DNA from 3 places in the Delftia deserti genome. Region 3 is predicted to be linked to each of the others. Evidence: predicted binding sites of a transcription regulator. Region 3 holds the regulator's gene; each other region holds the start of a gene.
The links. The regulator LexA, encoded in region 3, represses DNA repair genes until DNA is damaged. The targets are predictions, from matches to a motif close to ACTGTATNNNNATACAGT.

Region 1 (3,245 bases), 5.2 Mb from region 3:
GCATGAAGACCAGGCCCAGCACCATCAGCACGGCGGCCCACAGCGCCAGCCTGCGCAGGATGCGTGGGCGGGGCCTGGTGGATGTCGTCATGTCAGGCAACGGCCTGGGCCGCGCGCAACCGTGCCACCGGGGCTTCGCGTATGGGCAGGTTCAGCAGGCCGGCGGCCACGCCCAGGCCGATGGCCAGGTACCAGACCACCTGGTAGCTGCCCGTGTGGTCATAGAGATAGCCCCCCAGCCAGACGCCCAGGAAGCTGCCCACCTGGTGGCTGAAGAACACCATGCCGCTCAACATGGACAGATGCTGCACGCCGAAGATCTGGGCCACGGTGGCATTGGTCAGCGGCACGGTGGACAGCCACAGCAGGCCCATGGCGGCAGAGAAGATGTAGACCGACCAGGGCGTCAGCGGCGCCAGCAGGAAGAGCACGATCACCACCGAGCGCGTGAAGTAGATGGTGGACAGCAGGTAGCGCTTGGGCAGGCGCTGGCCCAGGTTGCCGGCCACGTAGGTGCCAATGATGTTGAACAGCCCCACCAGCGCCAGCGAGATGCTGGCCACCTGCGGCGCCAGGCCGTAGTCCTTGAGGTAGCTGGGCATGTGCACGCCGATGAACATTACCTGGAAGCCGCAGACGAAGTAGCCGGCCGTCAGCAGCACGAAGCTGGGCGTGCGCAGCGCTTCGGCGACGGCCTGGCCCGCGCTCTGGTCGCGCAGGGGACGGGCGTTGCCGGCCTGGAAGCCCGGCTCGCGCAGGCCGAAGGCCAGAGGAATGATCATCAGCGCGCACAGCGACAGCAGCAGCAGGGCGTTGGACCAGCCGAAGTTCGAGATCAGGCTGCCTTCCACGGGCACCATGAAGAACTGGCCGAAGGAGCCTGCCGCCGCCGTCACGCCCATGGCCCAGCTGCGCCGCGCCACGGGGATCTGGCGGCCCAGCACGCCGTAGATCACGGCATAGGTGGTGCCGGCCTGGGCTGCGCCGATCACCACGCCTGCCATCAGGGCGAACCAGGTTGTCGTGGGCGCCATGGCCATGCCGGCCAGGCCCAGCGCATACAGCAGCGCGCCGACGAGGAGCACGCGGAAGGCGCCGAAGCGGTCGGCCAGCATGCCGCCGAAGATGCCGAGCACGCCCCAGGACAGGTTCTGGATGGCGATGGCCAGCGCGAAGGACTCGCGCGTCCAGCCCATCTCCTGGGTGATGGGCTGCAGCCACAGGCCGAAGCCGTGGCGGATTCCCATGGACAGCGTCACGACTGCGCCCCCGCACAGCAGTATCTGCACCATGGACATGGGTTGGTTGTTTTTTTGCATGCGGCAAACTTTAGCGAAACTCCGGGTTTTGCGCTGCGTCGCCTGGGTCGCCCATGCGCCAGCACGGCCCTTGATGGCAGCGGCTTTACGGGGTGGTCACGGTCAATGACTGTGAATGTATCCAGCACTGAGCCGGGCCGCGCACTACAATCCGCCCCCATGGCAGTCAAACCATCTCCCACTTCCGCCAGCGAATACTCCGAAGGCTCGATACGCGTGCTCAAGGGCCTTGAGCCCGTCAAGCAGCGTCCCGGCATGTACACGCGCACCGACAACCCCCTGCACGTGCTGCAGGAGGTGATAGACAACGCGGCCGACGAGGCACTGGCCGGCTTCGGCAAGAAAATCCGCTTCACCCTGCATTCCGACGGCTCCTACAGCGTCGAAGACGATGGCCGGGGCATCCCCTTCGGCATGCATCCCGAGGAAAACGCGCCCGTGGTGGAGCTGGTCTTCACGCGCCTGCATGCGGGCGGCAAGTTCGACAAGGGCAAGGGCGGCGCCTACAGCTTCTCGGGCGGCCTGCACGGCGTGGGCGTCTCGGTCACGAATGCGCTGGCCACGCGCCTCGAGGCCTGCATCCACCGCGAGGGCAAGGTGGCCACCATCGCCTTCTCGGGCGGCGACGTTGTCGAGCCCCTGCAGTCGCGGCCGCTGGCCGCGGGCGAGCGCAAGCAGGGCACGACCGTGCGCGTGTGGCCCGATGCCCGCTATTTCGAATCGCCCCAGCTGCCCATGGGCGAGCTGATGCACCTGCTGCGCAGCAAGGCCGTGCTCATGCCCGGCGTCTCGGTGACCCTGGTCAACGAGAAGACGCGCGACACCCAGACCTGGCAGTTCAAGGGCGGCCTGCGCGACTACCTGCAGCAAAGCCTGCATGGCGAGGCCGTCATCCCCCTGTTCGAGGGTGAGGGCTTTGCCGACCGCCACCACGACAGCTTTGCCGAAGGCGAGGGCGCCGCCTGGTGCGTGGCCTTCACCGAGGACGGCGCACCGCTGCGCGAAAGCTATGTCAACCTGATCCCGACCACTGCCGGCGGCACGCACGACAGCGGGCTGCGCGACGGCCTGTTCCAGGCGGTCAAGGCCTTCATCGAGATGCACTCGCTGCTGCCCAAGGGCGTCAAGCTCATGCCGGACGACGTCTTTGCGCGCGCCAGCTATGTGCTCAACGCCAAGGTGCTGGACCCGCAGTTCCAGGGCCAGATCAAGGAGCGCCTGAACTCGCGCGATGCCGTGCGCCTGGTCAGCGGCTATGTGCGCCCCGCGCTGGAGCTGTGGCTCAACGAGCACGTGGAATGGGGCCGCAAGCTGGCCGAGATCGCCATCAAGGCCGCGCAGACCCGCCAGAAGGCGGGCCAGAAGGTCGAAAAGCGCAAGGGCTCGGGCGTGGCCGTGCTGCCGGGCAAGCTCACCGATTGCGAAAGCCGCGACCTGAGCCTGAACGAGGTCTTCCTGGTCGAGGGCGACTCGGCCGGCGGCAGCGCCAAGATGGGCCGCGACAAGGAAACGCAGGCCGTGCTGCCCCTGCGCGGCAAGGTGCTCAACACCTGGGAAGTGGACCGCGACCGGTTGTTCGCCAACAACGAAATCCATGACATCTCGGTGGCCATCGGCGTGGACCCGCACGGCCCCAACGACACGCCCGACCTGTCGGGCCTGCGCTACGGCAAGGTCTGCATTCTTTCGGATGCCGACGTGGACGGCTCGCACATCCAGGTGCTGCTGCTGACGCTGTTCTTCCGCCATTTCCCCAAGCTCATCGAGGCCGGCCACATCCATGTGGCGCTGCCGCCGCTGTTCCGTGTGGACGTGCCTGCGCGCGGCAAGAAGCCTGCGGCCAAGATGTACGCGCTGGACGAGGGCGAGCTGACCGCCATCCTGGACAAATCGGCCAAGGACGGCGTGCCGCGCGAGAAATGCCAG
Region 2 (3,245 bases), 1.2 Mb from region 3:
CCGCCGGATGCCAGAACGCGCCGATGGCCGCTGCCCCCTCCGAGCCCGTCCCGCGAAGTGGGCATGGTGTGGCTGCGATCGTCGGTGCGCTCCCCGCTGGCGGCCGCCTTGTCCGAGCTGATCGATTCCCGCTAGCGAACCATGCCCTGACCTGTGCCTGGCACGCAGGCTCTCAGAACAGGCTGCGTTGCGGCAGCAAAAGCGACGGGTGGTAGAGGCTGCAATCGAGCCGCAGAGGCTCGCGGTTGAATCCATGCCGACGGCAGGCCAGGGCGAAGCGCTGGCGCAGCAGCTCGGCCCAGTGGCCCGTGCCCTTCATGCGCTGGCCGAACTCGGCGTTGTAGACGCGACCGGCCTCGCGCTGCTCGCCCTGGATGCCGTGCAGGTCGCGCACACGCTCCATCACGCGGCGGGCGCGGTCGGGGTAGTGCACCTGCAGCCATTGCTCGAACAGCGGCGCCACTTCCCAGGGCAGGCGCAGCACGGCGTAGAAGGCGTGGCGCGCGCCTGCGTCGGCGGCCGCCTCCAGCACCTTCTCCAGGTCTTCGTTGATGAAGGGAATCTGCGGTGCCAGGCTCACGCCCACGGGCACGCCCGCCTCGGTCAGCGCGCGGATGCTGCGCAGCCGGCGGTGCGGCGCGGCGGCGCGCGGCTCCAGGTGGCGTGCCAGGTCTGCGTCCAGCGTGGTCAGCGTGATATGCACCGAGGCCAGGCCCTGGCGCGCCAGCGGGGCCAGCAGGTCCAGGTCACGCTCCACCCCGCTGCCCTTGGTGACAATGGAAAACGGGTGGCGCGCCTCGGCCAGCACCTCGATCAGGCGGCGCGTCAGCCCCAGCTCGCGCTCCACGGGCTGGTAGCAGTCGGTGACCGAGCCCAGCATCACGGGCGCGGCCACATGGCTGGCGCGCGACAGCTCGGCACGCAACAGCTCGGGCAGGTTCTGCTTGGCGATGAGCCGGGTCTCGAAGTCCAGCCCCGGCGACCAGCCCAGGTAGCTGTGCGTGGGCCGGGCATAGCAATAGATGCAGCCGTGCTCGCAGCCCCGGTAGGGATTGAGCCCCATGTGAAACGGCAGGTCGGGCGACTGGTGGCGGCTCAGCGCCGAGCGGGCCTGCTCCCAGCGCAGTTCGGTGCGCAGGGGGGCGGCTTCCTCGCCTTCGGCCGGCGCCTCAAGGCTGCCCCAGCCGTCATCGAAGGCCTCGCGCGGGTCGGTGGTGAAGCGGTGCGCCAGTTGGCTGGCTGCGCCCCGGCCCTTGAGGGCGTGCAGGGGCACCTGGGCCGTATGGCGGGGCGTGGAAGGACTGAGAGGCATGAATTAACTGTATATAAATACAGCATAAACAACAAGCGCTCCCGGCATGCTTGCCGTTGCGAAATGGGTTTTTCCAGATTGGCAAGTACCCGCATCAATCCGCACCGCGCCGTGCGGGTTCGCTTGGCAGAACGCACACGGGCCTGCACAATGGCCTTATCGCACCAACTTGGTGCTTTTCTCTTTTCTGAAGATGCCTTGGCCCGGACAACCGCGTTGCCCGGGCTTTTGTCCGTTTGGGCGCCGCTGCCCTTCACTGCAGCCACGGCGCAAGCACACAAGGGAGCCAACACCATGGAGCGCAAGCCCCACATCATTATTTCGTCCCTGGACCTGGAGCGCATCGAGGCCCTGCTGGACAAGCAGCCCGCATTCCCCGGCCGCGACGCGCTTGAAGCCGAGCTGGACCGGGCCGACGTGCTCGAGCCCAAGGAAATGCCGCCCAACGTGGTGACCATGAACTCCACCGTGCGCTTCACGCTGCTGGAGTCGGGCAAGACCAGTACGCTGACCCTGGTCTATCCCAAGGAGATGGATGGCAGCTCCGACAAGGTATCGGTCTTCGCTCCCGTGGGCATTGCCCTGCTGGGCCTGAGCGTGGGCGACCAGTCGCGCATGCCGGGCCCTTCCGGCCAGGTCACCGTGCGTGTGGATGCCATCGATTTCCAGCCGGAAAGCGCGGGCGAGCTGCACCGCTGAACGCCGACCGGCTTGATGCGAAAAAGGCAGCCAACCGGCTGCCTTTGTTGTTTGTGGAGTAACGCGCCTTAGCGCAGGCCCGCCACAAACGCCGCGATCAGGCCTGTGCCCACCAGGCCGGCCTGCCAGCGCAGCGCCATGTGCCAGCTGGGAACGTGGCGTTCCACGCGCTCGTACAGCAGATGGCCGGCCGCAATCGACAGCGCAAAGGCCGTGCACATGCCCAGCAGGGCGGCGGGAACGGACTGTGGCCAGAAATGGCTTTCCACGGCATTGACCAGCAGGCAGACCGAGAAGTGCACGAGAAACACCGAGTAGGAAATCTTGCCCAGCCGGCGCAGCGGCGCCCAGCCTTGCGCCTGGGCGAATGCAGGGCTGCGCATGGCCAAGACCAGGGCCAGCGCCGTGGCACCGGCCAGCGCGATACGGTCGCGCCACTCCAGTGCCAGTGCCGCCACGACCAGGGCCACGATCAGCACCGACCAGCTCCAGGCCGTCGAGGCCTTGTCCGCATGCGCGGCCCAGTAGGCCAGCATGCCCAGGCCGTAGGCGCCAAAGAAGTACGGCGCCCACACATCCCATTGCGCATCCAGATTGAAGCCCAGCAGCGAAGCGGTCACGCCGATCACCACCAGCGCCTGCGCCACGCTCAGCGCCCAGGGCCAGCAGCGTGACAGGGCGTCGCCGCCAAAGCGGCGGCGCAGCAAGGCGCCGCCCCAGCGCGTGCCGGCCAGCAGCAGCGCAGTCAGCGCAAAAAGCTGGAAGTCGATGGACACATACCAGACGCCGGCGGACAGCGACTCCTCGCCCACGATGTTCTGCAGCAGCAGCGCATGCGCCACCAGTTGCCAGAGATCGGGCTCGCCCGACACCGAGGCATGGTCGAACCAGGGCCGCACGGCCGCCGAGACCACGATGGCCACGACCAGGGCCACTGCATAGGGCACGACCAGGCGCACGAAGCGGCGGCCGATGCGCGACCACGGATCGCTGTGCTGCCCGTGGCCTTGGGGCGCCATGCTGGCCGCAGCCAGGTAGCCGCCCAGCACCAGGAAGATCTGCACGGCCATGCGCGCATATTCATAGAGCCAGTCGATGAGGTCCGGCGCGGCCGGATGGGCGATGTCGGACATGGGGCCGTAGAAGGCCAGGTGGTGCCAGACGATGGCGGCACAAGCCAGGCCCTTGGTGCAGTCGATCAGCGCACTGCGGCTAGCGTGGGACATGGGGCAAT
Region 3 (3,245 bases):
GCTATGCCAGGACCAGGTGACGACCAAGCCCCGGGCGATGGTGGCCAGATAGCGCCTGGGTTCGCGGATGTCTTGCTTCGGCAGGGGCGAGCGCAGCAGGCGCACAAAGGTGTCATGGGCCAGGTCGGCGGCATCGTCACGGTTGCCCAGGTGTTTGCGCAGCAGGCAGAGGGCATCCATTTGTTGCACGTGCGCTACAGGGGGGTGGTGGCCGCAAGCCTGCGCCAGCTTCGCACAGGCCGATTCCTCGTGCGGTGCGTGGTCCGCGCCGCCCATGTTTGTGTCGTGCAAGGTGTGTCGCATACCTTGCATCGGGCCTCAGTTGGCTGCGGCTCCGCCATGCGCCTCCAGGCGCTCCAGCGCAGCGCAGACATCGGCCATTCGCCCGGAGATGAACAGGCATTCAGGCTGTTCCTGTGGCGACCGCTGAATGATGCGCAGGCCTGAAGACTGCTCAGGTGCGGCTTGCAGGGCGGGCTGCGTCGGCAGCAAGGGCAGGATCAGCTGGGCATCTCCAGGGTCTGCAGCGCGTGCAGCCTTGCCGCGGCGCTGCGGGCTGCGCCGGCGTGCCTTGCTGAAAGAGATCACGTTGGCGGGCTCGGGTGCTGTGGCAGGTGTTGGCTGGCCCGCAGGGGCTTGTGCAAGAGGCATGGCCGACTCCATGGCGGTCGCAGTCAGGCGGATGCCATGTGCCAGGCGCAGGAAGGAAAGAGAGGACAGTGTTGGCAGAGCGAATCCCATGTGACGACTCCTGTTGGCGTGTTTCAAAGAGGCATGGACACAGGCAGGATTGCGGTTTTCGGGCAAAGCTCCGCCCAGGGCGAAGCTGCAAGGCTTCGCGCCTACCACCTGGACGGTGCATGAAATAGGGGGTGGCAACCCGTGCAGGGCTGCCCGTCCGGCTTACATGGACATGCTGTTGCGGATCAGCCCCACGGCCAGGCCTTCAATGGCAAAGGCCTCTTCGGGGGCGACGCGGATCACCGGGTAATCGGGGTTTTCCGGCAGAAGTTCCACGCCCTGCGTGGTGCGGCGCAGGCGCTTGACGGTGACTTCATCGCCCAGGCGCGCCACGACGATCTGGCCGTTGCGTGCTTCGTGCGCAGACTGCACGGCCAGCAGGTCGCCGTCCATGATGCCCGCGTCGCGCATGGACATGCCACGCACACGCAGCAGATAGTCGGGGCGGATCTGGAACAGGCTGGGCTCGACGGAATAGGTTTGGTCGATATGTTCCTGGGCGAGAATGGGTGAGCCCGCCGCAACGCGGCCCACCAGGGGCAGCATCAGCGGTGCCAGGGCCGACAGCGGCAGTCCGAAGCTGGTTCCGCGCGCGGCATTGATGTTGCGCACGGTGTCGGTACGCAGGCGAATGCCGCGCGAGGTGCCGCTGACCAGTTCGATCACGCCTTTGCGGGCCAGGGCCTGCAGGTGTTCCTCTGCAGCGTTGGCGGACTTGAAGCCCAGCGTGTTGGCGATTTCCGCGCGTGTGGGGGGGGCGCCCGTGCGGGAGATGGCGGCCTGGATCAGGTCCAGGATCTGTTGCTGGCGGGCGGTGAGCTTGGGATGGTCGAGCATGGCGTGCGTCCGGTCCTTGAGAGCAGATGGCGGGCTGGCAGGCCATCTGATGATTTATACAGTATCTGTATTTTTAACCAGTTTTCCAAGAGGTGCAAGTGGGGCAGTCAAAGTTGGTGATTCTGGGCACGGGCGGGACCATCGCTGGCCGGGCGGATTCGCAGTCGCAGGGAGTCGGGTACAAGGCCGGGCAGATCACGGTGCAGTCTCTGCTGGATGCCGTACCGGACCTGGAGCAGCAGGCGCTGGGCCCCGTGCAGACGCAGCAGATCGCGCAGGTGGACAGCAAGGATATGGACTGGCCCGTGTGGCGCGCGTTGCTGCACGCTTGCGTGCAGGCGCTGGAGGATGCGGACACGCGCGCCGTGGTGATTACGCATGGAACGGACACGCTGGAAGAGACAGCCTGGCTGCTGCACAGCCTGTTGCCGGCCACCAAGCCCATTGTGCTGACCTGCGCCATGCGCCCGGCCACGGCCCTGTTGGCCGACGGGCCGCAGAATCTGCGCGATGCCGTGACCGTGGCTGCCAGCGGCGGGCGCAGCGGTGTATGGGTTGTGGCGGGCGGCGAGGTGCATGCGGCAGCCCAGGTGCAGAAGGTCCACCCCTACCGGCTGCAGGCAATGCGCTCCGTGGAAGGCGGGCCGCAGGCGTTGGTGGAGGAAGGGCGTGTGCGCTGGCTGGTGCCCGATGCGCCGTCCGCGCGGGCCGTGGTGCCTGCGTCCATGTCATCGGATCTGCTGGCGCTGGATGAACTGCCCTGGGTCGAGGTGGTGTTCAGCGGCGCCTTGGCGCGTGCCAGCGGCGTGGATGCGCTGGTGGCCGCAGGCGTGCGTGGCATCGTCGTGGCTGGCACGGGCAATGCGACGGTTCACGAAGGCATGGAAGCGGCCCTGCAGCGCGCCCGCGACAAGGGCGTCTGGATCTGGCGGGGCACGCGCTGTGCTGAAGGCCTGCCCGTGGCCTCCGGCCTTGGGGCCAACCCGGCAGAGGCCGATCTGGCGCAGCTGCCCGTGGCAAAAGCCCGGATTGCGATGATGCTGGCGCTGGCAGCGCAGCCGCGCGACTGAGCCGGGCGGCGCCGCCGGCATTTCTTCAGTTGCTGGCGGTCAACAAAAAAGCACCCGGCGGGTGCTTTTTTCGTTGCGGCACATGGCCTGCCTCACTCAGCCAGTGCAGCCAGTGCGCGTTGGGTGATGTCCTCGACCGAGCCCAGGCCGCTGATGGCGCGGTACTTGGGTGCCGCTGCGGCTTCCTTTTCGGCCCATGCGCGGTAGTAGTCCACCAGGGGGCGGGTCTGGCTGCTGTAGACGTCCAGGCGCTTCTTGACGGTTTCTTCCTTGTCGTCTTCGCGCTGCACCAGCGGCTCGCCGGTCACGTCGTCCTGGCCTTCGACCTTGGGCGGGTTGAACTTGACGTGGTAGGTGCGGCCCGAGGCGGGGTGGGAGCGGCGGCCGCTCATGCGTTCGATGATGGCGTCGAAGGGCACGTCGATCTCGAGCACATAGTCCAGCTTCACGCCAGCGGCCTTCATGGCGTCGGCCTGGGGAATGGTGCGGGGGAATCCATCAAACAGGAAGCCGTTGGCGCAGTCGGCCTGGGCGATGCGTTCCTTGACCAGATTGATGATCAGGTCGTCACTGACCAGTTGGCCGGCGTCCATCACG

Region 1: a site for LexA is predicted at 1,428-1,445, ahead of ACFPFG_RS26740 (DNA topoisomerase IV subunit B). Genes of this name have one in related genera too.
Region 2: a site for LexA is predicted at 1,319-1,336, ahead of ACFPFG_RS08100 (PA0069 family radical SAM protein). Genes of this name have one in related genera too.

What each region holds. Positions count from the first base shown of each region.
Region 1 covers NZ_JBHSIH010000001.1:5,648,778-5,652,022, forward strand. The annotation lists gene ACFPFG_RS26730 (hypothetical protein) at 1-91, opposite strand, end outside; gene ACFPFG_RS26735 (MFS transporter) at 93-1,298, opposite strand; gene ACFPFG_RS26740 (DNA topoisomerase IV subunit B) at 1,479-3,245, shown strand, end outside.
Region 2 covers NZ_JBHSIH010000001.1:1,682,752-1,685,996, forward strand. The annotation lists gene ACFPFG_RS08095 (LysR family transcriptional regulator) at 1-135, shown strand, start outside; gene ACFPFG_RS08100 (PA0069 family radical SAM protein) at 173-1,312, opposite strand; gene rnk (nucleoside diphosphate kinase regulator) at 1,607-2,011, shown strand; gene ACFPFG_RS08110 (acyltransferase family protein) at 2,080-3,237, opposite strand.
Region 3 covers NZ_JBHSIH010000001.1:483,049-486,293, reverse strand. The annotation lists partial or broken gene ACFPFG_RS02365 (sigma factor) at 22-180, opposite strand; gene ACFPFG_RS02360 (hypothetical protein) at 319-741, opposite strand; gene lexA (transcriptional repressor LexA) at 904-1,578, opposite strand; gene ACFPFG_RS02350 (asparaginase) at 1,677-2,648, shown strand; gene adk (adenylate kinase) at 2,741-3,245, opposite strand, start outside.